DNA from 3 places in the Pseudomonas triclosanedens genome. Region 3 is predicted to be linked to each of the others. Evidence: predicted binding sites of a transcription regulator. Region 3 holds the regulator's gene; each other region holds the start of a gene.
What was found. Region 3 encodes FliA, which starts transcription of late flagellar genes. Its sites were predicted from a motif close to CTAAAGTTTNNNNNNNNNNNGCCGNTAA; they were not measured.

Region 1 (9,922 bases), 2.9 Mb from region 3:
CAGGGCGGCGACCTCAACAGCCTTCCCTATCGCGCCAAATGGTTCCCGTTCGGCCCGCTGTTCGCCTTCACCCTCTGCCTGATCATCACCCTGGGACAGAACTACCGCGCCTTCGTCGGCGAGCACGTGGACTGGGCCGGGCTGATTGCCACCTACATCACCATTCCGCTGTTCCTGGCCGTCTGGCTGGGCTATCGCCTGAAGAACGGCACCCGGTTCATTCGCTACGACGAAATGGATATCCGTCCCAAGCACGATTGATCCGACACGCAGGCTTGCCCAAGTCCTACGACTTGGGCAGAATGCGCCCCGTCCTAGGGGAGTAGTCTCCCGCGAGTTCCCAACTCGCCCGGTACGCGTCAACACACTTGATCCGCAGATCATGGCGCGTGCGACCCCAGCCTGCATCGCTCAGGCTCCGGGTTTGACAAGACCTATGACACGAGCAACCTGACCCGGGGCGGGCAGGTGGCACGTGTCATGGTGATTAGTCGACCCGCCCCTTAGGAAGCCTGATGGAATCCCTCTTCGTCCCAACCCTGATCGTTGCCCTGGCCGAAATTGGCGACAAGACGCAACTGCTCGCGCTCGTCCTTGCCGCGCGTTTCCGCAAGCCCTGGCCGATCATCGCCGGGATCATCGCCGCCACCCTGGCCAACCACTTCGCCGCTGGCGCCGTCGGTAGCTGGGTCGCTTCCTTCTTCTCCGAAACCACACTGAGCTGGGTACTGGCAGCCTCCTTCCTGGCGGTGGCTGCCTGGACACTGATTCCCGACAAGCTCGACGATGACGAAGAAGGCTCGCTGAAGAAGTTCGGCCCCTTCCTGACCACCCTGATCGCGTTCTTCCTCGCCGAAATGGGCGATAAGACCCAGGTGGCTACCGTCATGCTGGCCGCGCAGTACCCGCATTTCTGGCTGGTGGTGATCGGCACCACCCTGGGCATGCTGATCGCCAACGTACCGGTGGTCCTGGCCGGCAACTTCGCTGCCGAACGCCTGCCGCTCAACCTGATCCGCCGTCTGGCCGCCGCCGCTTTCGCCGTTCTCGGCCTGGCCGCCGCCTGGCATGCGCTCAGCCTGGGTGGCGCGCTCTGAACTGACGCGCATCGAAAGAGACGCTGGCGCGCCGGCCAATGCCTGTGTATCGCATCCGATACACAGTGGTGCGCCATCGTCCCTGCACTCAGGAAGGCGCCATGTCGGACAAGGACCTTAAGAAGCTCGCTCGCCAGCACATCGATCTCGCCTGGAACAAGGGGCATCTGGCCCTGGTCGAGCAGTTCCATAGCCCAGACTTCCTCTACAAGAGCGCCTTCACCGAGCGACCGCTGGACAACCTCGGCTACCGCAAGCTGGTGGAGGAGATCCGCAGCGGCATGAGCGACCTGGAAGTGGCTGTCGAGGAGTGCATCCGCGAAGGCAACAAGGTCTTCACCTGGAGCACGCTGATGGGCAGTATTTCCCGGCCCGTGCTGGGCTACCCGGTCAGCGACCGGATCGTCAGCATTTCCGCGATGGGCTTCTGGGTGTTCAACAGCCAGGGGCAGGTGCAGGAGCTCTGTACGTTGTTCGACATGGAGAGCTTCCGCGCGCAGATGGGGCTGCAGAACCGCCCCTTCTCCGAGAAGGCGCTGCCCTGAGGCACGGCCCTGCAATGAAAAAGACCCGGTGAACGCCGGGCCTTCCTCCGCAGGAATCGAGCACACATCCTGCGCTGCGGGTATCGGGCCGATCACAGATAGTCGTTGGCCTGGAACCAGGCGATTGCCCGCTCCAGGGTATCCTCCAGCGGCACCCGCGACTCGAACCCCAACTCCTCGCGGGCCTTGCGCCCATCGAGGAACTGCCCTCCGGCCATCACTTCGATCGCTGTATCGTCCAGCAGCGGCACCTTGCCGGTCAGCCGATAGCGCCAGCGCCCGAGGGTCGCCAGTGCGCGGGCACGATGCAGCGGCATCGGCGTCGGCACCGGTTTGCCCAGCAGGCGGGCGATGGTGGCGGTCAGCTCGCCCATCTCGATGTTCTGCCCGGTCAGCAGATAGCGCTCGCCCACTCGCCCGCGCTCCAGCGCCAGCAAAAGGCCGCGACCGGCCTCGGCCGCGTCGATGACGTTGCGCCGTCCCGGCACGTAGTGAAGCATCTCGTCGTGCCCGATGGCGGTAATCAGGCGGCCAGTGGTCGGGCCGATATCCAGCTCGCCCAGCACCATGCCCGGAATCCCGATCACCACCGGCAGCCCGCCACGCGCCTGTTCGCGAGCCTGCTCGTCGAGCGCCCACTTGCACATGACATAGGCGCTCTTGCCAGTAGGCAGGCCCTCGTAGAACAGACCTTCGTGTCCGGGCTGTCCCTGCGGGTGCAGCGGCATGGCGAAGGCCGAGCCGACATACAGGATGCGCGGCACCTTTGCCTGCAGGCAGGCGGCATAGAAATGATTGGTCTGGTCCAGCGCGCTGGCCACTTCTTCCTGCCAGCGGCGTGGCCGCACCGGGTAGTAGCCGGCGCTGAATATCACCGCGTCCAGACCGCTCAGCGCACGCGCCATGCCCTGGTGATCGAACAGCTCGGCCACCCTGCATTCCGGTTCGAGATAGGCCAGCCGCTGGATCTGCGACGATGGCCGGTGGATCAGCACCAACTGGTGTCCCGCGGCCTTGATGGCGCGGGCGGCGTGATGGCCCAGAAGCCCTGTGGCTCCGAGTACAGCGATTTTCACGGGCGCTCCCTGTTCACTGAGAAAGCGGCGCTATGACGCGCCGCTCCCGGCTTCCGCTCAGCGGGCCTTGGCTTGCTCGTACAGCGGCATCACTTTCGGAATGGCGGCCTGCAGGTTAGCCATCCGGGTGCTGTCGGCCGGGTGGGTGCTGAGGATTTCCGGCGGCGCATTGCCGCCAGCCTGGCTCATCTTCTGCCACAGCGTCAGCGCAGCGTTGGGGTTATAGCCGGCACGGGCGGCCAATTCCAGGCCGATCAGGTCGGCTTCGTTCTCATTCTGGCGGCTGTTGGGCAAGGTCAGGCTGTATTGCACCACCTGATCGGCCAACTGCATGCTGTCCTTGCCGAGGCCGAGCAGCGCGCCGCCAAGGTTCTCGCCCATCTGTACCGCATAGGCGCGCGACATGGCTTCGCGGCCATGCTCGCGCAGGGCGTGGGCAATCTCGTGGCCCATGACCGCCGCCAGTTCGTCGTCGGTCAGCTTGAGCTGATCGATGAGGCCGGTGTAGACGATGATCTTGCCGCCAGGGCCGCAATTGGCGTTGAGCTCATCGCTCTTGATTACGTTGACTTCCCACTGCCAGGACGGTGCGTCCGGACGGAAGGTGCCGGTCTGCGGGATCAGCCGCGCGGCGATGGCCTTTACGCGCCTGGCATCGCTGCTGCTGGCATCCAGCTTGCCGGCTTTGGACGCCTCGCCGAGAGTCTGCTGGTAGGACTGCGCGTACATCTGGTCGACCTGCGCGCTCGACAACATGCTGAACATGTTCTGCTTGCGCTCGACGCCAACGACGCCGCCGCTGGTTGTATTCACCTGTTGGCACCCGGCCAGCAAAAGGGCCGCGGCCAGACCGGCGAAGCGAAATACGCTGGGCATGATGCACTCCTGAAGCAATTCATTTTCCTTGGACAGCGCGCATGGTAGGCCGCCCCCAGGTGGCCGGCAACCATCCTGCAACAGGCGGCATACAGGGGCGTTACAACCCTTTACAAGCACCGGCTAAGAATCTCGCGCCACCTGCCGATACAGGAGGAACACGCAAGCTCTGGGACATTCGGGTACCCGTATGAAATTCAAGTCGATCCAGTTTTCCGTGGTGGCGCTGGCCGGAGCCAGCGTCTTGGCAGTGGTCGCGGCACTGGTGCTGTACGCGCTGTTCGCCGGCTCCCGAACCCAGGCCCTGGTGCAGGAGCGTACCCAGGCGCTGCTCGAACAGGTGATCAATGATCGTCTGGTAGCTTTGGCGCGCGGCCAGGTCAGCCAGATCCAGCGCGAACTGGAGTACCCGCTGACCGTCGCCAAGGACCTCGCCCACACCAATGCGCAGATGGGCAAGCTCGACGCCAGCGGCACGCCGGCGCTGGACATCACCCGCGCCGAGATGTCCAACCTGTTGCGCGTCACCGTCGAGCAGAACCCCAAGCTGCTCGACGCCTTCGCCGGCTGGGAACCCGACGCCTTCGCCGGACGGGACAGCGAATTCGCCGGCCACACCGGCGAGGGTTACGACGCCAGCGGTCGCTTCATGCCGTGGTGGTATCGCAAGGATGGCAGCCTGACCGTCGAAGCGATGGGGGACACCCTGGAAAGCCAGAAGATGCAGCCTACCGGCGTGCGCGAAGGCGAGTACTACCTGTGCCCGAAAGAGAAGCTGCAGCCCTGCATCATCGACCCGGCGCCGTATGAGATGGGCGGCAAGATGGTGCTGATGTCTTCATTCAACGCGCCAATCCTGGTCAATGGCCAGTTCAAGGGGGCGGTGGGCGTGGACCTGTCGCTGGACTTCATCCAGGAACTGCTGAAGAACGCCGACAGCAACCTCTACGACGGCGCAGGCGAGATGGCGCTGATCTCCAGCAACGGTCGCCTGGTGGCTTACACCAAGGACCCCGCCAAGCTCGGTGAGCCCGCCAGCAGCGTGCTGGATTCCAACGAAGTCGCCAACCTGTCCAGGCTCACCCTGGACCAGCCGCTGACCTCCGTCGACAAGGAGCACGGCCACATCGAGCTGTTCCTGCCATTCACCATCGCCGACACCGGCGCGCGCTGGACGCTGATGCTGCAACTGCCACAGGAAGCGCTGCTGGGCGAACTGAACAAACTGCAATCGGACCTGAAGTCCCAGCGCGACAGCGATGCCCTGGGCATGACCCTGGTGGGCCTGCTGATCGCCGCCATCGGCCTCGCGGTGATCTGGTTGGTCGGCCACGGCATCGCCCGTCCGCTGCGCCAACTGGTCGGCATGCTCGATGACATCGCCAAGGGCGAAGGCGACCTGACCCGCCGGCTTTCCAGCGACCGCGCTGACGAACTGGGCTCCATCGCCAGGGGTTTCAACACCTTCCTCGGCAAGCTGCAGGGCATGATCGGCCAGGTAGTCACCTCGGTGCAGCATGTCAGCGACTCCTCGGAACACACCGCCGACATCGCCATCCGCACCAACCAGGGCGTGCAGAAGCAACTGGCCGAGATCGAGCTGGTAGCCACGGCCGTCCACGAGATGACAGCCACCGCCCAGGACGTGGCGCGCAACGCTACCCATGCGGCGGAAGCTGCCAATCACGCAGACCAGGCCGCGCACCAGGGCAAGCGCATCGTCGAGAGCAGTGCGACGGCGATCCAGGCGTTGGCCAGCGAGATCGGTCGTGCAGTCGGCGTGGTCCAGACCCTGGCCCGCGACAGCGAGAACATCAACGCGATCCTCGTCGCCATCCGCGGCATCGCCGAACAGACCAACCTGCTGGCGCTCAACGCCGCCATCGAAGCGGCGCGTGCCGGTGAGCAGGGGCGTGGTTTCGCGGTGGTCGCCGACGAAGTGCGCAACCTGGCGCAGAAGACCCAGCAGGCCACCGAAGAAATCCAGTCGATGATCCAGCAACTGCAACAGGGCACCCGCGAAGTCGTGCAGGTGATGCAGGAAAGCCAGGACAGGACCGACGACAGCGTGCGCCATGCCCAGGAAGCGGCACAGGCTCTGGAGTCGATCACCCAGGCAGTGTCGGTGATCAACGACATGAACACCCAGATCGCCAGCGCCGCCGAGGAGCAGAGCGCGGTGGCCGAAGACATCAACCGCAACGTCAGCAATATCGGCATGGTCGCCAACCAGGTCGCCGGCGGCGCGGACGAAGCGTCCCAGGCCAGCGCCGAACTGACCAAGCTGGCCGAGCAGCAACGCCGGCTGGTGAATCAGTTCAAGGTGTAAGTCCCGATTACCTGCAGGAGCGGCCTCGAGTAGCGCTCCTGCAGGGATATTTCAGCGTCAGGCGATTCTTGATCCCCAGGGAGCGGACTCCGCCGCGCTGGATTTCACGGACAAGGTCCGCGCCTGTGAGGGAAGCGGCTCAAGCCGGCGTCAGGCACTCCGGCCCGTTGCACGTGGGGTCGTTGACGAAGTGCGCCAGCACCTGCTCGCGCAGCCGCGCCTGGGGCAGTTGCAGCAGCTCCAGCAACCGCGCGGTATCGGTATCGTTCGACAGCCACTGCTCCTGTTCTCGCGCATCGAGGATCAACGGCCGGCGCATGTCGCCCGCGGCCTGGGTCAGCATTGCCACGCTGTAATAGGTGTGCCCTTCCACCGGGTACGCCTCCCATACCCCGGCGAAACAGATCAGACCGCCACCGGAAACCCAGTGCGGCCGCTTGCGCACGCCGCGCCACTCATAAAAGCCATTGGCCGGCAGCAGGCAACGGCGCTGCGCGAAGGCATTGCGGAACATCGGCTGTTCGGCGATGGTTTCCACTCGCGCGTGGGCGGGAGTCCGCGACAGATCCTTCAGCCACGCAGGAGTCAGCCCCCAGCGCGCCAGCTCGGCGCAGCGCACGCCACCCTCTTCGCGCAGCATCAGCACGCGCGCGCCAGGCGCAAGATTCCATTGCGGCTGCAGATCGGCGGGAAAGCCTGCGCTCTCGGCAAGCTCGCGATTCCAGCGGAACAGGGCATAACGGCTGGTCATGGGGACTCGGAGAGAAGATTCAGCACAGCAGGACGCCCGGACCAGCCTCCATGTCGTCGACCGGCCCGGGAACGGGTTGCGCGGCATTGTACGCGGCGATCAACTCCCGCGCGCGCTCGGCATGGTCATCCTCGACCCACAGGTGCAACAACCCGAGCATCGGCAACTCGCCGATACCGCCGAGCAGGTGGCGCCCTCCCAGGTGCGAAGAAATGCCCTCGCTGGCCAGCATTGCGACCAGCAACTCGGCCTCTATCAGGTCCGCAGGCTCGTAGACTCGCTGCATCAGTCGTCCTCGCGCTGAACGTCGAGCGACCAGTCCACACCGTCGGTGCGCAACTGGAACAGGATCGGCCGGCAACACACCGGACAGTCTTCATAGTAGCTCTGGTCGCCGCCGGAAAGGTCGAGCACGGTATCGGCCGGCTCGCCACAATAAGGACAGATGTATGCCTGAGTCTCTAGCATCGCTGGCTCCACTGTGACTTCCGTTTATAATCGCGCGGTCTTCAAGGGTGCCCGTCGCGACCATTCGGTCCCGGCAACAACCCTCCGGGCCGCCTAGCGCGCACCCCGGCCCGTGATACCCCATGAATTTCAAGAGAGCATGATGGGCGAGTTCGAAGCCATCCGACCGTACAACGACGCCGAAGTCCCGGCCGTCCTGCAACGCCTGCTGAGCGATGACGCCTTCCTCGGCGCGCTCGCGCGTTACCGTTTCCCGCGCCTGTCCGGCCCGCTCGGCTGGCTGCTCAGACCACTTATAGCCCATCGCCTGGCTCGCGAAGTCACCGGCATCCGCAGCGTCGTCGCACTGCAGGACAAGTTCGAGCCCTACGTCGACCGTACCATCGAGCATGCTACCGACGGCGTCACCTACTCCGGCGTCGAGCGCCTGAAGCCCGGCCGCGCCTACCTGTTCATCGCCAATCACCGCGATATCGTGATGGACCCGGCCTTCTGCAATTACGCGATATTCCATGCCAAGCTGCCGACGCCGCGCATCGCCATCGGCGACAACCTGCTGCAGAAGCCCTTCGTCAGCGACCTGATGCGCCTGAACAAGAGCTTCATCGTGCACCGCTCGATCAGCGGCCGCCGCGAGAAGCTGGCGGCGTACCAGAACCTCTCGGCCTATATCAACCACTCGATCTGCAAGGACATCCAGTCGATCTGGATCGCCCAGGCCGAAGGCCGTGCCAAGGACGGTGACGACCGCACCGACTCGGCGATCCTCAAGATGTTCCACATGAGCCGCAAGGACGAGCCGTTCGCCGAGGTGATCCGCGAGCTGCACCTGATACCGGTGTCCATCAGCTACGAATACGACCCGTGCGACGCCGCCAAGGCACGCGAACTGTTCACCCGCGCGACCACAGGCGAGTACCGCAAGGCGCCGGGCGAAGACGACCGCAGCATCGTGCAGGGCATCACCGGCTACAAGGGCCGGGTACACATCAACTTCGGCGAGGAAATCACCGGAGAATTTAGCGATGCCAAGCAGCTAGCCGCCGAACTGGACCGCCAGATCCTCGGCAACTACCGGTTGTTCCCGGTGCACTATCTCGCCTACGAGGCATCCGATCTGCGCGATCCGGCATTGCAGGTGCCCAGCGTCGACAGCCTGTTCAATGGCGAAGAACTGCGCCGCGCCCGCACCGAATGGGAGCGCCGATTGGCCGCCTGCCCCACGGAGCACCGCGCGCACCTGATATTGCAGTACGCCAATCCGGTACTGAACCAGTACCGGATCAAGCAGTCATGAAAAAAGGCGCCCTTGGGCGCCTTTTTTCATGCTCCAGCCATCACAGCCGCGTGCTGTACCAGCTCACAGCCAGCGCCAGCGCCAGGCAGGCGAAACCGAAACGGTAGAAGAATCGATTCAGACGGGCCAATGGCTCAATGGCGGAAAGCGGTTGCGGCTGCACTTCACTATCAGCCACCAGGCGCTCCAGTGCCAGCCGTTCGCGACGGCGAGTCGCCAGCAGCAGCCATGCGCCGGCAAGGGCAAAGAACAGGGCCAGATCATTGAGAATCCGACCGGGATGGGCCTGGAACAGGTTCCAGAACGCCTGCAGCGACATCGCAACCTCCGCTTCAGGACTGCAACTCCAGTTATCGCGAAGGAAAGCCGGGGGTGAGTCTGCAAGATGAACGGGCATGACCCGTCATGGATGGGAAACAATCGTCACGCATTTTATCCGCTGGCCAGTCGCCGCAGCCAGTGCGTAACGCTTATTTACGACGAGCGTAAGAGTTATCGAGAAACGGTCTAAGACCTTTGCGATGCCTGGCATGCCACTGGCTTTATCGACTTTGCCCATCCGGTCATTCGCCAAGGAGATTCGCCATGCTCGATATCGTCCCCCACGAAAATGCGTACCTGATCGAACACCTGGAAGAAATCGAAGCCGTCGTCACCGAACTGTCCTTCAACGTCCAGGATGACCACTGGCTGGTCTACACCCAGGCCAGCGGCCATGAGCATCTGGACCTGCCGGAAACCGACGAGCGCGTGCGCCTCTGCGAAATCGATCCATATCGCCAGGCGGCCTGACCGAGACGATCCGCTCCATGAAAAAGCCCGGCCGGAGCCGGGCTTTTTCATATCCGCATCGATCAGCGCTGGTTCAGCGTCTGGCCGATGGTCGGGTCCTTGAATACACGGTTCAGCGCATCGCTGAGCACATCGCTGACCAGCTTGGTATTGGTAGCCTGGTTCGGCGCCATGCCGAAACGCTGGTTCAGTGCTGCGCCGTAGCGGCCGCTGTAGCGACGCTGATTGTTCTGCACATCGACCCGGAAGGTCGCGCCAATGTCGGCCTCGGTCACATAAACGCCATCCTTGGGCGACTGATACTTCAGTTCGGCCAGGGTCAGGGTCAGTTGCGGAGCGTTGTAGGCGTTGGCCGAAGGCGTGAAGCCCAGCAGGCGAACGGCAGTCTCGGCCTGCAACTGCAGCTTGGGAATGACATCCTGGCTGCGCACGGTGAGCTGACTGGTTTCGGAGTACAGGCCGCCACGAGTACCCAGCGCGGTGCTGGCGCGACCGTCGACGACCTTGACCACCACCGGCTGGCCCTGGCCAACGGCAGTGACGGGTCCCTTGAACTCAGGGTCCGGATTGAGTTGTTGCGGGCTGAGCGCGCAGCCGGTAAGGGTCAGGCTTGCGGTAGCGATCAGGCTGAGCAACAGGCGATGCAGCATGCTCATCTCTCCAAAGGGTTGGCCACGAATGGCCGGAAGTA
Region 2 (9,922 bases), 300 kb from region 3:
GTCATCGGACAGGCCGATGCGGAACACCGCCTTGCTGGTGGCCGGGTCGAAGTCAGCGGCGCGGCTCAGCGCGGTGGAGATGGAGTCCAGTGCAGGGGACAGGTGCCCGAAGATTTCCTGGGCGCGCGCGGTGGGTTCCATGCTGCGCCCGGTACGAACGAACAGCGGGTCGTCGAACAGACCGCGCAGGCGCGCCAGGGCTGCGCTGATCGCCGGCTGGCCGAGGAACAGCTTCTCGGCTGCGCGGGTCACGCTGCGCTCGTGCATGAGTGTTTCGAAAACGATCAACAGGTTGAGGTCAACCTTGCGTAGGTCGTTGCGATTCATGGGGACTCCCTGACGATGGGGGAAAAGTGAGGCCGACCGTGCCTTGAGTCAAGTCTGTCAGATAAGTCCTTGATCAATTTCCACTTTTTTATCGAGAATCACGCCCCGGCCCAGTCGGTCGATTCGGGCGTCCAGACTGCTGCGCGATGCCGCGCGCAAACCCGGCGCAGAGCGCCCGGGCCGCGCCAGGCAAGGGTTGGAGGCGGACGCCGAATCATCGCCATTTATGTCAATTATCAATGGTGGACGGTGGCGTCACCCCGAAAGCCCGGATAGAGTCCGTGGCTATGAAGCAATAGAACGCGAGGTATGTGATGTCCCGCATGATCCGTTTCCACCAGTTCGGTGATGCCTCGGTCCTGAAGATCGAGGAAATGCCGACCCCGCAACCGGGGCCGGGTGAAGTGCTGATCCGTACCCAGGCGCTGGGCGTCAGTTGGCGCGACGTGCTCTGGCGGCAGAACCTCGCCCCGGATCAGGCCAAGCTGCCGGCGGGCATCGGTTATGAATTGTCCGGCATCGTCGAAGCCGTGGGCGACGGGGTCGATGACCTCGAGCCCGGCGTTGCGGTTGCCAGCTTTCCGGCGAATTCGCCGAATCTGTACCCGGCCTGGGGCGACCACGTCGTCCTGCCGCGCACGTCGCTGACTCGCTACCCGGAAGTACTCACCCCGGTCGAAGCCGCCGTGCACTACACCGGCCTGCTGTATTCCTATTTCGCGCTGGTCGAGCTGGCGCAGATCAAACCCGGCCAGCGCGTGCTGATCACCGAGGCCGGCCATTGCCTGGCACCCCAGGCGGTACAACTGGCCAAGGCGCTTGGCGCGCAGGTGATCGCCACCACCAGCCATGAGGAAACCCGCGAGTTCCTCAAGGGCCTGGGGGCGGACAAGATCATCTATACCGAGGAACAGGACCTGGTGCTGGAAGTCGAGCGCTTCACCAAGGGCCAGGGCGTCGAGATCGTTCTCGACCAGTGCGCCGGTCCGCAGATGAAGCTGCTGGGTGATGTTGCGGCCCCGCGCGGCAAGCTGATCCTCTATGGCATCAACGGCGGCAACGACGCAGCCTTCCCGGCCTGCGCGGCGTTCAAGAAGCACCTGCAGTTCTATCGTCACTGCGTGCTGGACTTCACCGGCCAGCCCGATATCGGCCTGGTTCGCAACGATGAGGCCGTGCAGCGGGCGCTGACCGCGATCAACCAGATGACCGCCGACCAGTTGCTCAAACCGAGCATCGACCGCGTGTTCGACTTCGCCCAGTACCACGACGCGAACTGCTACATGGAAACCTGCCCTGGCGGTGGTCGTGTCGTGATGAAGATGCCGGAGTGATCCATCATCGGTGAGAATGAAAAGCCACTCTTCGGGGTGGCTTTTTTGTGCCGGCGGATTTTGGCCCGCGGCCAGCGCCCAGGGTTCCGCCAGGGCATCGAACGCCAGAAACGAAGCTTGGGAGAGCTTGCGATCCCCATCAGCGGAGCCGCGTGATACCCGATGGGCATCGCTGCGCTGGGGGAGTGTCCATGCGCCAACCGGTCCGCTGTTTCGCGGTCTTCCCGCTACAGGCTCTTGCCGTCGTGATGCCGCACCGTCAGCGTCGAGATGTCGACTTCCGGCAGGCAGCGCACGTTGATGGCGGCCATCGGCTTGCCGTCGGGCGCGCTGGCGAACGCCAGTGGCGCGCAACCGCAGGTGGGGCAGAAGCGGTGCTGGATGCGGTGGGTGTTGAAGGTGTAGCTGCTCATGGCGCTTTCGGGCGTGCTCAGTTGCAGCTTGTCCCTGGGCACGAACCACAGCAGCGAGCCTCGCCGGCTGCAAATCGAACAGTTGCACTCGATGACCTCGCCGACCTCGCCCTGCACCTCGAAAGCGATGCCGCCACAATGGCAGCTTCCCTGATAGCGCATGATCGCTCTCCTCGTAGAGTGGACGAACAGCCAGTGTAGCCGGCATGTGCGGCGGAGGCCGTCTAAGCTGGAAATCGCCTGCACAACACCACGGAGATCGATATGAAGGCACTCTATGCAGTACTGGCGGCCAGCCTGCTGCTGGCCGGCTGCTCCGGCACCACGGTCAACCGCGATAGCTGCGCCAACGAACTGAACGCCGCCTGGAAGGAGCTGGACCTGGCCAAGGCCGAGGGTTTCGCCGGTACCGTCAGCTATTCCAAGGCCCTGACCCTGATCACTGCCGCCAAGACCGAACAACAGGTCGAGTCCTACGGCGGCTGCCTGGATCAGGCCAGCAAGGCGCGCTTCTACATCAAGGAGTCGCGGGCCGGGCGCTGATACGAGCGTCGCCCGGAGGCTCTGGCGCGGGCATAATCGCCGGACGGACATTTTGATCCGTCCGGCAGTCAGGGGAACACGCATGCAGCTCGATTTCAGCACACTCGCGCCAGCCGATGCCTATCGCTGGCTGGCCTCCACCGTCACTCCACGCCCGATCGCCTGGGTCTGCACGCTGTCCGCCGACGGCAAGAGCAACCTGGCGCCGTTCAGCTTCTTCCAGGTCATCAGCGACGAGCCGCCGACCCTCATGGTGAACACCAGCGTGCGTGACGACGGCAGCGTCAAGGACACCCTGCGCAACGTGCGCGAAACCGGCGAGCTGGTTATCCACCTGGTCAGCGCGGCCCAGGCCGACGCCATGAACGCCACCGCCGCCTGGCTGCCCCACGGCGTCAGCGAGATCGAGCACGCCGATCTCGCCACCGTACCCAGCGAGCGGGTCACGCCGCCACGGGTACTGGGCGCGCCGGTGGCATTCGAGTGCCAACTGGCGGAAATCATCCCGTACCCGGCGGACAAGCCCAGCAGCTACCTCATCTTCGCCCGCGTGCTGCTGGCGCACGTGGACGACGGCGTCATGCGCGACGAACGCCATGTCGACCCGGCGAAGCTCGACCTGGTGGGGCGCCTGGGCGGTACCCAGTACAGCTACACTCGTGACACCTTCAACATGATTCGCCCGAAGTAGCGCAAGGGCCGGCGGCCTCCTCGAAGTGCCAGCGGTTGCCGCTCAGGTACGCCACTTCCAACTGTTCGCTGAACATGAACAGTTCGTCGAGCAGCGTCGTGGCGTTGTCGAAGCGCTGCGGGTCGCGGTGGACGCAGCAGATCAGCTCATGGGCCAGCCGGCGGCCGTCGTCGGCGCGGAACCAGTCGCTGGCGGGGCCCGGCGGGCAGACGAACTGCCGCAGCGGCGCCAGCCCGCGTTCGGCGAACATGCGTTCGATGAGTGCGGTCTGGCGGTACAGCGCCGGGAACTCCAGGCGAGTGCCGAAGCCTGGTGCGGGATGTTTAAGGACCAGTCGATAACGGGCTTGCATGTCGCCTCCTGATTGATGTGGGCGACGGACTGTGCCTGACAAGGCGAGGATTGGCTGTCGGAAGGCTCTGCTTTGGTGGTGGGAACTCGCTGTGACTGTTCTGGATGCGACCTCTGCATATCCGTGCGCAGCATCAGAGTGCCATCACCGCCATCGGCTCTTGTTCGGCATCCGACGGCGCTCCTAATGTTCCCCGCAAAAGCGACGACAACGATCAGGAGACCTTCGCATCGAAGGATCGCCTGCACGCGGGGAGGATGGCATGGTTGCCTTCATGCAACGACGTCTGGCCGACATGGGAACGGCAAGGAAACTGGCCATCGGATTCGGCTTGGTGCTGCTGTTGACGGCGCTGGTGGCGGTGATCGGTGTCACCTCGTTGCGCTCGATTTCCCAGCGCTTCGATGTGCTCAACGACATGTCGGCGATCAACCGCATCGTGCTGGAGATGCGCCAGAGCGAAAAGGATTTCGTACTGGACGCCAATCCCGCTGCGGCCCAGGCGCTGCGGCAGCATGCCGGGGATTTGAGCGAACGGGTCGCGCGGCTCAAGGCCCTGCCGGAGCAGGCAGCGACCATGGATCGGGTGGAGCAGGGCATCGCCGGCTACCTGGCCGCCTTCGAGAGCTTTGAGAAATCCAGCAAGAGCCGGCGGCTGTCGCTGGATGCGGCGACCTGGTCGGTCAGCGGCGCCTCCAACAGCCTCGACATCCTGCAATCGAGCCTGGCCGACGACGGCGCCTACGAACTGAAGGAATCCCAGGGACAGAAGGGCGAGGAGCTGCTGCAACAGGCGGCGCAGGTCAGCCAGTTGTATCGCCTGGTGTTGCAGGGCCTGAATGAAGCCCGCTCGCGGGTGGAGAGCGGCGGCGCGGACAAACCCGCGGATGGCCGCATCAAGTCCGCCGGCGAGGCGCTGCAACTGTCCAGCCAGCTCCAGGCGAGCATCACCGACCCGACCTACGTGTCGGTGCTCAAGGATGTGATCACCAATATCAACGCCTTCGTCGAGAAGCTCGACGAGTACACCTCCGCCCTCGACCAGGAAAAACAGGTACATGCGCAGATGAGCGAGCGCGCCGCCGAAGTCATGCAGCTGGTGGACGACGCCTACGCCGCGCAGCAGTCGGCCATGCTCGCCGGCCTGCGCACCAACGCCGCGCTGATCCTCGGTTCCGCCGCGCTGGCGCTGCTGGTGGGAGCGCTGGCCTCGCTGCTGATCACCTGGATGATCGTGCGCCCGTTGCGCCAGGTGATCGCCCTGGCCAGCCGGATCGCCGAGGGTGATCTGAGCGCCAGTATCGAGGTGAGCCGCAAGGACGAAGTGGGGCAACTGATGAGTGCCGTGGCGAGCATGGCCGACAGCCTGCGCAGTATCGTCAGCCGGTTGCGTGACGGCGTGGGCCAGATCACCGCCTCGGCGCAGGCGCTGTCCGGCGTTACCGAGCGTACGCAGCTCGGTGTCAACAACCAGAAGGCCGAGACCGATCAGGTGGCCACGGCGATGAACCAGATGGCCTCCACCGTCCATGACGTGGCGCGCAATGCCGAGGAGGCCGCCAACTCCGCCGAACAGGCTGACGGCAAGGTGGCCAGCGGGCAGGAAGTGGTGCGCCAGACGCTCGGCCGCATCGAGCAATTGGCCGACGCGGTGCGCGCAGCCACCCAGAGCATCGAACAACTGGGGCGCGAGAGCCAGAGCATCGGCAGCGTGCTGGACGTGATCAAGAATGTTGCCGAGCAGACCAACCTGTTGGCGCTCAATGCCGCCATCGAGGCGGCGCGGGCCGGCGAACAGGGGCGCGGTTTCGCCGTGGTCGCCGACGAGGTGCGGGCGCTGGCGCGGCGTACCCAGCAATCCACCGCCGAGATCGAAGGGCTGATCGCCGCCCTGCAGAATGGCGCCAGCACCTCGGTACAGCGTATGCAGCACAGCCATGCGCTGGTGGAAATGACCGTCAGCGATGCCGTACAGACCGAGGCCGCGCTGGGCACCATCGCATCGGCGGTGGCGGTGATTCACCAGATGAACCAGCAGATCGCCGCCGCATCCGAACAGCAGAGCGCGGTGGCCGAGGAAATCAGCCGCAGCGTCACCAGTATCCGTGGCATCGCCGACGAGTCGTCACAGGCGATGGAGTCCACCGCCTCGTCGAGTGTCGAGCTGGCGCAGTTGAGCCGCGAACTACAGGGGCTGGTCGGTCAGTTTCGACTCTGAGGGCTGGTCCCAGGCGTGCTCCGCCTTGCGTTGCTGGTGCCAGCGGCGATAGGCGTTGACCCCGGCGCGCACCGAGCTGAATACCAGCGGCGGCTTCACTTCACCGAGCAGGCCGGAACGCTTGAGCATCGCCAGCGTCTCTCCCGTCACCCGTGCCAGGGACAGGTGAACACCCTTGGCCTCCAGAGTCTGCTGCACCTCGCGCAGGGTGGTCAGGCCGCTGATGTCCAGGTTGAGGATACCTTCGGCGTTGAGCAGCACCGCGCGCGGCTGGTGAGCCTTGGCCACCACTTCCAGCAGGCGCTGCTTGAAGTAGTCGGCGTTGAAGAACAGCAGGGGCGCGTCGAAGCGGTAGATCACAAGGCCCGGCAGGGTGCGTGCGTTGGGGTACTGCTCCAGTTCCACCTGCCCGTCGATGCCATGCACCCAGCCCATCACCGCATCGTGCGGCCGATAAGTGAGATAGAGCAGGCGCAGCAGCGCGAGCATGATCGCCACGAAGATCCCCGGCAGCACGCCAACGCTCAGCACGCCCACGGTGGTCAGCACGCACAGCGCGAATTCGAACCGGCTAAGGCGCCAGAAACCGCGCAGCGCGCGGAAATCGATCAGCCCCCAGCCGGCCATCAGCAGCACCGCGCCCAGCGCCGGCATCGGCACCCAGCCCAACGGCTTGCTGAACAGCAGCAGGACCAGTCCGATCACCAGCGCGGCGACGATGCCGACCATCTGGCTCTTGCCGCCGACCATATCGTTCACGGCGGTGCGCGAATCCGCGCCGCTGATCACGAAACCCTGGGAAATCCCCGCGCCGATATTGGCCATGCCCAGCGCCATGAACTCGTGGTTGGCGTCCACGCTGTAGCCGTGGCGCGCGGCAAAGCTGCGCGCGGTGAGCATCGCGCTGCAGAAGCTGATGATGGTGATCCCCATCGCGTCGCGGAACAGGCTGCCCAGCTCCTCGTAGGTGGTGTGCGGGAACATCAGCGTCGGCAACCCCTGCGGCACTTCACCCAGCAGCTTGATGCCGTACTGGTCCAGCCCCAGCAGCGCCGCCGCCAGCGTGGCGAACAGCACGCCCACCAGCGCGCCTGGAACCTTCGGGTAGAAACGCGGCAGCACAACCATCAACAGCAGTGTGGAAACCCCCAGCGTCAGCGTTGGCAGGTGCGTGTTGGAGAGGTTGCGCAGCAATGCGATCAAGCCCCGCACGAATCCGCTGGTTTCGCTGTGGTAGCCCAGCAGCTTGCCGAGCTGGCCGGCGATCAGGCTCAGGCCGATACCGTTCAGGTAGCCCACCAGGGTTGGCCGCGAAAGGAAGCTGGCGACGAAGCCGGCGCGGGCGAAACCGGCAGCGATCGACAGCGCGCCAACCAGCACCGCGACGATCATCGACAACTGCAGCAGGCGCTGCGGATCGCCCGCCGCCAGTGGCGTGATGGCAGCGGCGACCATCGCCGCGGTGGCAGCGTCCGGGCCTACCATCAGTTGTCGCGAGCTGCCCACCAGCGCGTAGATCAGCATCGGCAGGATGCAGGCATACAGCCCGACCTGGGGCGGAAAGCCGATGATCTGCGAATAGGCGATGGCGGTAGGAATCTGCACGGCGGCCACCGACAGGCCCGCCTGGATATCGCGAGGCAGCCAGTCACGACGGTAGTGCAGCAGACTGTCCAGGCCGGGCAGCCAGCGGGCTAGGGGCATGCGGAATCTTCCTTGGAATCGACCAAGGGAAATCTTAGATGGAAAGCCTGCCTACGGCTTGTCGGAAATCATCGAGATAGCGAGCGAAGTGCCGTATGCCTACGCTCTCTCACTTCCTGTGTGGAATGCCGCGATACCCGGCGGCGGAGGGCAGGTCCTGGCGCACCGCCTGTATGGGTATCGCGCTGCGGATCAGACTTTCAGCACCAGCTTGCCGAAGTTCTCGCCGCTGAACAGCTTCGCCAGCGTTTCGGGGAAGGTTTCCAGTCCCTCGACGATGTCTTCCTTCGATTTCAGCTCGCCCGTGGCGATCCAGCCCGCCATGTCCTTGAAGCCTTCCGGGAAGCGCTGGGCGTAGTCCATTACCACCATGCCCTCCATGCGCGCACGGTTCACCAGCAGCGACAGGTAGTTGGCCGGGCCGCGCACCGACTCCTTGTTGTTGTACTGGCTGATCGCACCGCAGATCACCACCCGCGCCTTGGGGGCCAGGCGGGCCAGCACCGCATCGAGGATGTCGCCGCCCACATTGTCGAAGAACACGTTCACACCCTTGGGACACTCGCGCTTGAGGCCGGCGTTGACGTCTTCGGCCTTGTAGTCGATGGCGCCGTCGAAGCCCAGCTCGTCTATCAGATAGCGGCATTTGTCGGCGCCGCCGGCGATGCCCACCACGCGGCAACCCTTGATCTTCGCGATCTGTCCGACCACGCTGCCCACCGCGCCGGCGGCGCCGGAAACCACCACGGTATCGCCGGCCTGCGGCTTGCCGACATCGAGGAAGCCGAAGTAGGCCGTCATCCCGGTCATGCCCAGCGCCGACAGGTACAGCGGCAGTGGCGCGCGCTGGCTGTCCACCTTGTAGAAGCCCTTGGGCTCGCCGAGGAAGTAGTCCTGCACGCCGAGCGCGCCGTTCACCTCGTCGCCGACCTTGAAGTCCGGGTGCTGCGAGGCGATCACCTTGCCTACGCCCAGGGCGCGCATCACCTCGCCGATGGCCACCGGCGCGATATACGACTTGGCATCGTTCATCCAGCCGCGCATGGCCGGGTCCAGCGACAGGTACTGGTTCTGCACCAGGATTTGCCCCGGCCCCGGTTCGCCAACCGGCGTCTCGACATAGGCGAAGGTATCGCGGGTGGCTGCGCCGACAGGGCGCTGGGCGAGCTGGAACTGGCGGTTGAGTTGGGCAGGCATGGCAGTGGCCTCGTCAAGGGGAAAGCCTAGGTGATAGTCCGCGCCGCCGGTGGCGGCAAGTTCCGTCCGCCAGGGGAATGTTCGCCCATCGCTGTGAGTGATGCCGGCTTGTACGCATCATCATCGGGATGGATGCACCGCCTACGCGCCGCCTGATAGTGCTTCGCGCCGGCGGAGCGCTGGCTAGACTGCGACGGTTCTCTCCACACTGCTTCGAGGTCCGCTCATGAGTCAGTTGCTTTCCGGCCAGGTTGCCCTGGTCACTGGCGCCGGTAACGGCATTGGTCGCGCCACCGCCCAGGCGTTCGCCCGCGAAGGCGTCAAGGTCGTGGTATCCGATGTCGACGCCAAGGGCGGTGAGGCGACTGTCGAGCTGATTCGCGCGGCGGGCGGCGAAGCCACCTTCATCCGCTGCGACGTCACCCGCGACGCCGAGGTCAAGGCGCTGGTGGAAGGTACCGTAGCCGCCTATGGCCGCCTCGACTACGCCTTCAACAACGCCGGCATCGAGATCGAGAAGGGCAAGCTTGCCGATGGCGAGGAAAGTGAGTTCGACGCCATCATGGGCGTCAACGTCAAGGGCGTCTGGCTGTGCATGAAGCACCAGATTCCGCTGATGCTCGCCCAGGGCGGCGGCGCCATCGTCAATACCGCTTCCGTGGCCGGTCTCGGCGCCGCACCGAAAATGAGCATCTACGCCGCCTCCAAGCATGCTGTGATCGGCTTGACCAAATCCGCAGCCATCGAGTACGCGAAGAAGAAAATCCGCATCAACGCCGTCTGCCCGGCGGTGATCGACACCGACATGTTCCGCCGCGCCTACGAAGCCGACCCGAAGAAGGCCGAGTTCGCCGCCGCCATGCACCCGGTCGGCCGAGTCGGCAAGGTCGAGGAAATCGCTGGCGCCGTGCTCTACCTGTGCAGCGACAACGCCGGCTTCACCACCGGCATAGCACTGCCGGTGGACGGCGGCGCGACGGCCATCTGACCGCGCGCCGGGCGAATCCGGCGCAGCCGCCGATTCGCCCGGCAGCCCCTCAGCCGCGTTCCGCCAGCCGCGTTGCCAGCCCGGTGCGGCGGATCACCCATTTCTCCAGTTCCGCCACCAGGAACACCAGCAGCCCCGCGCCCAGCACCTTCGAC
Region 3 (9,922 bases):
ACCAACGGCATCTCGGTGCCGGTGCTCGGGCAGTTCTTCACCATGCTGGTGACGCTGCTGTTCCTGGCCATGAACGGCCATCTGGTGGTGTTCGAGGTGCTTGCCGAGAGCTTCGTCACGCTGCCGGTGGGCGAGGGGCTGTCGGGCAATCACCTGATCACGGTGGCCGGTAAGCTCGGCTGGGTGATCGGCGCGGGCCTGCTGCTGGCGTTGCCGGCGATCACCGCGCTGCTGGTGGTCAACCTGGCATTCGGCGCCATGACCCGCGCCGCGCCGCAACTGAACATCTTCTCCATCGGCTTCCCGCTGACCCTGGTGATGGGCTTCATCATCGTCTGGATCGGCAGCGCCGATATTCTGTCGCAGTACCAGGCCCTTGCCAGCGAAGGCCTGCAACTGCTCCGTGAACTGATTCGAGCGAGGTAGCCCGCGATGGCTGAGAGCGAGAGCGGTCAGGACAAGACAGAGGAACCTACAGAGAAACGGCGCCGGGAGGCGCGCGAGAAAGGCCAGCTCCCGCGGTCGCGGGAGCTGAACACCCTCGCCGTGCTCGTTGCCGGCGCCGGCGGCCTGCTGATCTATGGCGCCAGCCTGGCGGACGCGCTGATGCGTCTGATGCGCGGCAGCTTCGAGTTGTCCCGCGAGACGGTGATGAACAGCGACAGCATGCTCCAGCAACTGGTCGCCGCCGCGCAGATCGCCGGCCAGGGCGTCTGGCCGATTCTCGCCCTGCTGCTGGTGGCGGCTCTGGTGGGGCCGGTGGCGCTGGGTGGCTGGCTGTTTTCCGCTGAGGCGCTGGCGCCCAAGTTCAGCCGCATGAACCCGCTGGAAGGGCTGAAGCGGATGTTCTCGTCCAAGTCGCTGCTGGAGCTGTTCAAGGCGCTGATCAAGTTCACCGTCGTGCTGGCGGTAGCCGTCCTGGTGCTCAAGTCCGACCAGGACGACCTGCTGGCGATGGCCCACGAGCCGATGGAGCAGGCGCTGATCCATTGCGCCAGGGTGGTGGGCTGGAGTGCCTTCTGGCTCGCCTGCAGCCTGGTCCTGATCGCCGCCGTGGACGTGCCGTACCAGCTCTGGGACAACCGCCAGAAGCTGATGATGACCAAGCAGGAAGTGCGCGACGAATACAAGGATTCGGAAGGCAAGCCGGAGGTCAAGGCCAAGGTCCGCCAGATGCAGCGCGAGATGGCGCAGCGGCGGATGATGCAGGCGGTGCCCGAGGCCGACGTGGTGATCACCAACCCGACGCACTTCGCCGTGGCCCTCAAGTACGACCCCGAGGCCACCGGCGCGCCACGCCTTCTGGCCAAGGGCAACGACTTCATGGCGCTGAAGATCCGCGAGGTCGCCCGCGAGCACAAGGTTACGGTGTTGGAGTCGCCGGCCCTGGCGCGGGCGGTGTACTACTCCACCGAGCTGGAGCACGAAATTCCCGCTGGCCTCTACCTCGCCGTCGCCCAGGTGCTGGCTTACGTCTACCAGCTCAAGCAGTACCAGGCCGGCAAGGGCAAGCGCCCGGGACCGATGCCGGACCTGCCGATTCCGCCGGATCTGCGGCGCGACGAGTAACGCGCAAGTCGCGCCCGTCGATCCGGTATGGGGAAGCGGTCAAAAACGCGTATTTCGCCACTTTCAAAAAGTTGGAACACTTCCTGCAAAACTCCCTGCGGATGCCGTTTTCGGCGTCAAAAGTTTGATCCGGCGGGCGCGAGTCCCGTCGCAGGGCAGGGGAGTCGAGGGTGGACCGCACGCAACTGATCAGCAACGTTCGCAGCAATCTGGCGGGCCTGGGCCGGGGCAATCTCGGCGTGCCGCTGCTGCTGCTGGCCATGCTGGCCATGATGACCCTGCCGATCCCGCCATTCCTGCTGGACGTGCTGTTCACCTTCAACATCGCCCTGTCCATCGTTGTTCTGCTGGTCTGCGTGTACGCACTGCGCCCGCTGGACTTCGCCGTGTTCCCGACGATCCTTCTGGTCGCGACGCTGCTGCGCCTTGCGCTCAACGTCGCCTCGACCCGCGTGGTGCTGCTCCACGGTCATGACGGCCATGCCGCCGCCGGCAAGGTGATCCAGGCCTTCGGCGAGGTGGTGATCGGCGGCAACTATGTGGTCGGTATCGTGGTCTTCGCGATCCTCATGATCATCAACTTCGTGGTGGTCACCAAGGGTGCCGGGCGTATCTCCGAAGTGAGCGCGCGCTTCACCCTCGATGCGATGCCCGGCAAGCAGATGGCGATCGACGCTGACCTCAACGCCGGCCTGATCGAGCAGGCCGAGGCCAAGAAGCGCCGTTCCGAAGTGGCCCAGGAAGCCGATTTCTACGGTTCGATGGACGGTGCCAGCAAGTTCGTTCGCGGTGACGCCGTGGCCGGCCTGCTGATCCTGTTCATCAACCTCATCGGTGGTGTCGCCATCGGCATGATCCAGCACTCCATGAGCTTCGCCGATGCCGGCAAGGTCTATGCGCTGCTGACCATCGGTGACGGGCTGGTGGCGCAGTTGCCGTCGTTGCTGCTGTCTACTGCGGCGGCGATCATGGTGACCCGCGTGTCCAGCGCCGAGGACATGGGCCAGCAGGTGAACCGGCAGATGTTCGCCTCACCCAAGGCGCTGGCGATCTCCGCGGCGATCCTGATCGCCATGGGCCTGGTGCCTGGCATGCCGCACGTTTCCTTCGTCGGCCTGGGCGCCCTGGCCGCCGGCGGCGCGTACGTGATCTGGCAGCGCCAGCGCAAGGCTGCCCAGGAAGCCGAGCAGGAGACCCAGCGCCAGCAGGAACTGCTGCCGGCCCAGCGCGCCCAGGAAACCAAGGAGCTGGGCTGGGATGACGTGACGCCGGTGGATATGGTCGGACTGGAGGTCGGTTACAGGCTGATTCCGCTGGTGGATCGCAACCAGGGCGGCCAGTTGCTGGCGCGGATCAAGGGCGTGCGCAAGAAGCTCTCCCAGGACCTGGGCTTCCTGATGCCGTCTGTACATATTCGCGACAACCTCGACCTGCTGCCCAATGCCTATCGCCTGACGCTGATGGGGGTGAGCGTGGCCGAGGCGGAGATCTATCCGGACCGCGAACTGGCGATCAACCCCGGCCAGGTTTTCGGCACCCTCAACGGCATCGCCGGCAAGGACCCGGCCTTCGGCCTGGAGGCGGTGTGGATCGAGCCGTCCCAGCGCGACCAGGCGCAGTCGCTGGGCTACACGGTGGTGGACGCCAGCACGGTGGTCGCAACGCATCTCAACCAGGTGCTGCACAAGCATGCCCACGAGCTGCTCGGCCACGAGGAAGTCCAGCAACTGATGCAACTGCTGGCCAAGAGTTCGCCGAAGCTGGCCGAGGAGCTGGTGCCGGGAATGATTTCGCTGTCGACGCTGCTCAAGGTTCTGCAGGCGCTGCTGCAGGAGCAGGTGCCGGTGCGTGACATTCGTACCATCGCCGAGGCCATCGCCAACGTTGCCACCAAGAGTCAAGATCCCGCCGCGATGGTGGCGGCGGTTCGCGTCGCGCTGTCCCGCGCAATCGTGCAAACCATTGTGGGACTAGAGCCGGAGCTGCCTGTCATCACTCTGGAACCAAGGTTGGAACAGATATTGCTCAATAGCTTGCAGAAGGCCGGACAGGGCTCCGAAGACGGCATGTTGCTGGAGCCCGGAATGGCAGAGAAGCTGCAACGCTCGATGGTGGAGGCGGCGCAGCGCCAGGAAATGCTCGGCAAGCCGGCGATCCTGCTGGTGGCCGGCCCGGTTCGCGCGATGATGTCCCGATTCGCGCGGATGGCGGTCCCCACCATGCACGTGCTGGCTTACCAGGAAATTCCGGACAACAAACAAGTCACGATTGTCGCCACCGTTGGGCAGAACTGATTGAGGTCCCAGGCCATGCAGGTAAAACGCTTCTTCGCCGCCGATATGCGTCAGGCCATGAAACTGGTCCGTGACGAGCTGGGCCCGGACGCCGCGATTATCGGCAATCGCCGGGTCGCTGGCGGCGTCGAGCTGACCGCTGCGCTGGACTACCAGGCGCCCGCGGCGGCCAGCAAGCCCAACCCGGCACTGGAGGCCGAGCTGCGCAAGACCCAGGCGCGTATCGCCGAGGCCCGTGCCGAGCTGAGCGCGCCTACCCGCATGAGCGAAGCGGTGCGCAAGGACCGTCAAATGTACGGCGTCGAAGCGCCGCGCCGCAGCGCCGCCCAGACTCTGGCCGAAGCGATGGCCGCTCCGGTCGCGCCGGTTGCCGCCGCTGTCGGCCAGCAGGCCCTGGAAGCCATGCGCTTCGAGCTCAATGGCCTGCGCGAGCTGATCGAAGTGCAACTGGGCTCCATCGCCTGGAACCAACTGCAGAACCAGCGCCCGAAACAGGCCAACCTGTGGCGCCGCCTGCAGCGCATGGGGCTGCCGGCAGACCTGAGCCGCAACCTGCTGGAGCGCGTTTCTTCCATCGCCGATCCGAAGCAGGCCTGGCGCATGCTGCTGGCTCACCTGGCGCGTTCGATCCAGACCCCGGATGCGGACTTGCTGGAGCAGGGCGGTGTGATCGCGCTGGTCGGCCCGGCCGGCATGGGCAAGACCACCACCCTGGCCAAGCTGGCCGCCCGCTATGTGCTGAAATACGGGGCGCAGAGCCTGGCGCTGGTATCGATGGACAGCTTCCGCCTGGGCGCCCAGGAGCAGATCAAGACCCTCGGCCGCATCCTCAACGTGCCGGTCACCCTGGTCGATCCGGGCCAGTCGCTGATCCAAGCGATGGCTCCGCTGGCTCGCAAACGCCTGGTGCTGATCGATACTGCCGGCCTGCCTGCCAACGATCCGGCGCTGCGCATGCAACTGGAGGCCCTGGCGGCGCAGAGCCTGAATGTGAAGAACTATCTGGTGCTGGCGGCGACCAGCCAGAGCCAGGTGCTCAAGTCCGCCTGGCAGAACTATCGCCTGTGCGGTCTGGCCGGGTGCATCCTGACCAAACTGGACGAAGCCGGCAGTCTCGGCGAGGCGCTCGCGCTGGCTATAGGCCAGCGTCTCCCGGTAGCCTATCTGGCGGACGGCCCGCGAATTCCGGATGATCTGCAGGTGGCGCGCAGCCACCAACTGGTCAGCCGCGCCGTGAGCCTGCAGGCGCCGGACGAGCCGAGCGAGGACGCAATGGCCGACATGTTCGCCGGCCTTTACCAGCAGCCGGTGCGTCGCGCCGGCTGAACGAATTGAAAGCCCCGTTGTGGGGTGGCGGGTGGCCGGCAGGGCCGCCCGAGCAATGCGGATGCTCTGGGAGACGATCCGCGAGCGCTGGAAGCGGTAGAGCACCGCGGCCGGCAGGGCCGAAGCGCCAGGGGGCGCATCGGCTGAACGACGAGACAAGGTATTGATATGGGCATGCATCCCGTTCAGGTAATCGCAGTCACCGGTGGCAAGGGTGGCGTCGGCAAGACCAATGTGTCGGTGAATCTTTCGCTGGCGCTGGCCGACCTCGGCCGCCGAGTCATGCTGCTGGATGCCGACCTGGGTCTGGCCAACGTCGATGTGCTGCTGGGCCTTACGCCCAAGCGTACGCTGGCCGACGTGATCGAAGGCGAGTGCGATCTGCGCGACGTGATCCTCCAGGGGCCCGGCGGTATCCGCATCGTCCCGGCGGCATCGGGGACGCAGAGCATGGTGCACCTGACGCCCATGCAGCACGCCGGCCTGATCCAGGCGTTCAGCGACATCAGCGAAAACATCGACGTACTGGTGGTGGACACCGCGGCGGGCATCGGTGACTCGGTGGTGAGCTTCGTGCGCGCGGCGCAGGAAGTACTGCTGGTCGTCTGCGACGAACCCACCTCCATCACCGACGCCTACGCTTTGATCAAGCTGCTCAACCGCGACTATGGCATGACCCGTTTCCGCGTGCTGGCGAACATGGCTCACAGTCCCCAGGAGGGTCGCAACCTGTTCGCCAAGCTGACCAAGGTGACCGACCGCTTCCTCGATGTGGCGCTGCAGTACGTTGGCGCCATTCCCTACGACGAATCGGTGCGCAAGGCAGTGCAGAAACAGCGTTCGGTGTATGAGGCGTTCCCGCGCAGCAAGGCCTCGCTGGCTTTCCGCGCGGTGGCGCAGAAGGTCGATAGCTGGCCGCTGCCAGCCAACCCCCGAGGGCACCTGGAGTTCTTCGTCGAACGCCTGGTGCAGCATCCGACCACGGGTTCGGCCGTATGATGACGGCCTCCGGAGCGCGTATGTACAGCAAGGCGCAGGCGCAGAACTCCCAGGACCAGCTGATCCAGCGGTACGCACCGCTGGTCAAGCGGATCGCCTACCACCTGCTCGGCCGCCTGCCGGCCAGTGTGCAGGTTGAGGACCTGATGCAGGCCGGCATGATCGGCCTGCTGGAAGCATCCAAGAAGTACGACGCCGGCAAGGGCGCGAGCTTCGAAACCTACGCCGGCATACGCATCCGCGGGGCCATGCTTGACGAAGTGCGCAAGGGCGACTGGGCACCGCGGTCGGTGCACCGCAATACCCGCATGGTCAGCGACGCGATCCGCACGGTGGAAGCCAGAACCGGACGCGACGCTAAAGATCAGGAGGTTGCTGCCGAACTCAATATGAGTCTCGAAGATTATTACGGCATCCTCAGCGACACCCAGGGCAGCCGCCTGTACAGCTTCGATGATCTGTTGCAGGACGGCGAGCACGGCGCGGGTCTGAGCGAAGACGCTTCGCACCATGACAACGAGCCTTCCCACGGCCTGGAAGACGAACGCTTCCAGGCGGCGCTCGCCGATGCCATCACCAAGCTGCCCGAACGCGAGCGGCTGGTGCTGGCCCTGTATTACGACGAGGAACTGAACCTCAAGGAGATCGGCGAAGTGCTTGGTGTCAGCGAGTCCCGGGTCAGTCAGTTGCACAGTCAGTGCGCCGCGCGCCTGCGGGCACGTCTGGCGGAGTGGCGCGCGCACTGAGCTTCGGGTAGTTTCCCGTCGGCCTTTTCCGAAAGGAAATTCGCAGGGTCTCAGATTTCTTCTGGGTGACGTCCCTTTGACGTCGCCCTCTATGGATGAGCGCACGGCGCTCGATGAATTGACGGCACGCCCGCCAGGGCGCGTCTGGTATCGATGGAGGTCGGTTTGGACAAGAATATGAAAATTCTCATCGTGGACGACTTCTCCACGATGAGGCGCATCATCAAGAACCTCCTGCGGGATCTGGGGTTCACCAACACCGCAGAAGCCGACGACGGCACTACTGCGCTGCCGATGCTGCACAGCGGTAACTTCGACTTCCTCGTCACCGACTGGAACATGCCCGGGATGACCGGCATCGACCTGCTCCGTGCGGTCCGCGCCGACGAGCGCCTGAAGCACCTGCCGGTGCTGATGGTCACCGCCGAAGCCAAGCGCGACCAGATCATCGAAGCGGCCCAGGCCGGGGTCAACGGCTATGTGGTCAAGCCTTTCACCGCCCAGGTGCTGAAGGAAAAGATCGAGAAGATTTTCGAGCGGGTCGGCAGCTAGTCGACTCGAAAGCCGAGAGGGCGTCATGGATCTCGTCAACGAATCCGAGGGTGACTTCGAGTCGACCCTGAAAAAACACGCGCGCGAATTGGTCGATTGCCTCGAACGCGGCGAAGTACAGACCGCCGTGCAACTGATCTCCGAGCTCAACCAGGCGCGTGATCGCGGGCTTTATCAAGAAGTCGGCAAGCTCACCCGCGAGTTGCACAACGCCATCGTCAACTTCCAGATCGATCCCAGTTCCCGGCATGCCGAGGAAATGTCGCAGATCGCCGACGCTACCGATCGCCTGTCCTACGTGGTGCAGATGACCGAGAAAGCGGCCAACCGCACGATGGACCTGGTGGAAGAGTGCTCCCCGGTGGTTTCGCACATCGAGAGCGAAGCCAAGACGCTGCAGGAGGACTGGTCGCGCTTCATGCGCCGCGAGCTGGGCCCGGATGCCTTCCGCGAGCTGGCCAGGCGCGTCGAGCAGTTCCTCTACATCAGCGCCCAGGATAGCCGGAAGATTTCCGCGCACCTGAACGACATCCTGCTGGCGCAGGATTTCCAGGACCTCACCGGGCAGGTGATCAAGCGCGTCACCAAGCTGGTCACCGAGGTGGAGACCAACCTGGTCAAGCTGGTCTGGATGGCCGGCCAGGTGGATCGCTATGCGGGTATCGAGCATGACTACAAGGGCATGAGCGATGCCGTCGAAAAAGAAAGATCTTCCAAGGGTGAAGGTCCGCAGATTGCTGCCGATACAAGAAAGGACGTCGTATCCGGTCAGGACGATGTCGACGACCTGTTGTCCAGCCTTGGTTTTTGAGCGTCGCTTGACGCTGTAGAGGGAGCACCGAATGAGCTTCGACGCCGATGACGAGATCCTCCAGGACTTCCTGGTGGAGGCCGGCGAGATTCTCGAGCAACTGTCCGAGCAACTGGTCGAGCTTGAAAGCCGACCCGATGACATGGACCTGCTCAACGCTATTTTCCGTGGGTTCCATACCGTCAAGGGTGGGGCGGGCTTCCTCCAGCTCAATGCGCTGGTGGAGTGCTGCCACATCGCGGAAAACGTGTTCGACATCCTGCGCAAGGGTGAGCGCCGGGTCGACGCCGAGCTGATGGACGTGGTCCTGCAGGCGCTGGATACCGTCAACGTGATGTTCCAGCAGGTGCGTGACCAGGAAGATCCGACTCCCGCATCCCGGGAGCTGCTGGCCGCGCTGTCGCGCCTGGCCGAGCCGGGTGGCGACGAGCCGGCGGCGGCCGAGGCGCCCGCTGCGCCTGCCGCCGAGCCGGTGCAGGAGGCTGCTGCCACCTACGGCGACATCACCGATGCCGAGTTCGAGCAACTGATGGATGCCCTCGAGCCGGCACCTGCCGCGCCTGCCGCCGCGCCTGCTGCCGAAGGCGGCGCCGGCGACGAGATCACCGACGACGAGTTCGAAGCGCTGCTCGACCAGTTGCACGGCAAGGGGCAGTTCGGCGGTGCGAGTGAGCCCGTCAGCGCTGCGCCGGCTCCTGCCGAGGAAGCGCCGGCTGCCGCCAGCGGCGACAATATCACCGACGACGAATTCGAAGCGCTGCTCGACCAGTTGCACGGCAAGGGCCAGTTCACCGGCGCGAAGGAAGAGTCCGTCGCTGCCGAGCCCGCCGCGTCTGCCGGGAAAACCGAGGCCGTGCCGGCCGCCGGTGGCGACGACAACATCACCGATGATGAATTCGAAGCGCTGCTCGATGAGCTGCATGGCAAGGGTCAGTTCACCGGGGCGAAGGAGGAACCCGTTACAGCCGCCAAGCCGGCCGTGAGCCCTGCGCCGCAGAGCAAGCCCGCCGCCGTGCCGGCACCGGCACCGGCGAAAGCCGCCAAGCCAGCCGAAGCGCCGCGCGCCGCTGCTGCCTCCGCTGCCGAGAAGCCGGCAAGCGAGGCGGAAACCACCGTGCGTGTGGACACCGCGCGTCTCGACGAGATCATGAACATGGTCGGCGAGCTTGTGCTGGTGCGTAACCGCCTGGTGCGCCTGGGCCTGAACAGCGGCGATGAAGCGATGGCCAAGGCTGTCTCCAATCTCGACGTGGTCACCGCCGACCTGCAGTCTTCGGTCATGAAGACGCGCATGCAGCCGATCAAGAAGGTCTTCGGCCGCTTCCCGCGGCAGGTCCGCGACCTAGCCCGCAACCTCAAGAAAGAGATCAACCTGGAGCTGATCGGCGAAGAGACCGACCTCGACAAGAACCTCGTCGAGGCGCTCGCCGACCCGCTGGTGCACCTGGTGCGCAACGCGGTCGACCACGGCATCGAAGGCCCGGACGAGCGCGAGGCTGCGGGCAAGGCGCGTTCCGGCCGCGTGGTGCTGTCTGCCGAGCAGGAAGGCGACCACATCCTGCTGTCGATCTCCGACGACGGCAAGGGCATGGACCCGGACGTGCTGCGCGCCAAGGCCGTGGAGA

Region 1: the regulator FliA is predicted to act here: its motif matches at 3,718-3,745, upstream of OU419_RS23090 (methyl-accepting chemotaxis protein).
Region 2: the regulator FliA is predicted to act here: its motif matches at 3,844-3,871, upstream of OU419_RS11430 (methyl-accepting chemotaxis protein).

The regions. Positions count from the first base shown of each region.
Region 1 covers NZ_CP113432.1:4,983,730-4,993,651, forward strand. The annotation lists gene OU419_RS23065 (amino acid permease) at 1-261, shown strand, start outside; yybP-ykoY riboswitch at 306-426, shown strand; gene OU419_RS23070 (TMEM165/GDT1 family protein) at 516-1,097, shown strand; gene OU419_RS23075 (ketosteroid isomerase-related protein) at 1,199-1,642, shown strand; gene OU419_RS23080 (NAD-dependent epimerase/dehydratase family protein) at 1,735-2,718, opposite strand; gene OU419_RS23085 (M48 family metallopeptidase) at 2,776-3,594, opposite strand; gene OU419_RS23090 (methyl-accepting chemotaxis protein) at 3,785-5,923, shown strand; gene OU419_RS23095 (SOS response-associated peptidase) at 6,063-6,674, opposite strand; gene OU419_RS23100 (putative signal transducing protein) at 6,694-6,960, opposite strand; gene OU419_RS23105 (CPXCG motif-containing cysteine-rich protein) at 6,960-7,142, opposite strand; gene OU419_RS23110 (1-acyl-sn-glycerol-3-phosphate acyltransferase) at 7,282-8,439, shown strand; gene OU419_RS23115 (hypothetical protein) at 8,480-8,758, opposite strand; gene OU419_RS23120 (hypothetical protein) at 9,025-9,231, shown strand; gene OU419_RS23125 (YajG family lipoprotein) at 9,294-9,881, opposite strand.
Region 2 covers NZ_CP113432.1:2,418,953-2,428,874, forward strand. The annotation lists gene OU419_RS11400 (LysR family transcriptional regulator) at 1-327, opposite strand, end outside; gene OU419_RS11405 (zinc-dependent alcohol dehydrogenase family protein) at 642-1,661, shown strand; gene OU419_RS11410 (GFA family protein) at 1,889-2,236, opposite strand; gene OU419_RS11415 (hypothetical protein) at 2,339-2,617, shown strand; gene OU419_RS11420 (flavin reductase family protein) at 2,700-3,308, shown strand; gene OU419_RS11425 (hypothetical protein) at 3,286-3,660, opposite strand; gene OU419_RS11430 (methyl-accepting chemotaxis protein) at 3,923-5,878, shown strand; gene OU419_RS11435 (SulP family inorganic anion transporter) at 5,846-7,582, opposite strand; gene OU419_RS11440 (NADP-dependent oxidoreductase) at 7,775-8,779, opposite strand; gene OU419_RS11445 (SDR family oxidoreductase) at 9,006-9,767, shown strand; gene OU419_RS11450 (cation-transporting P-type ATPase) at 9,817-9,922, opposite strand, start outside.
Region 3 covers NZ_CP113432.1:2,122,695-2,132,616, forward strand. The annotation lists gene fliR (flagellar biosynthetic protein FliR) at 1-426, shown strand, start outside; gene flhB (flagellar biosynthesis protein FlhB) at 433-1,569, shown strand; gene flhA (flagellar biosynthesis protein FlhA) at 1,740-3,863, shown strand; gene flhF (flagellar biosynthesis protein FlhF) at 3,879-5,189, shown strand; gene fleN (flagellar synthesis regulator FleN) at 5,358-6,188, shown strand; gene fliA (RNA polymerase sigma factor FliA) at 6,185-6,934, shown strand; gene OU419_RS10030 (chemotaxis response regulator CheY) at 7,112-7,486, shown strand; gene OU419_RS10035 (protein phosphatase CheZ) at 7,512-8,297, shown strand; gene OU419_RS10040 (chemotaxis protein CheA) at 8,329-9,922, shown strand, end outside.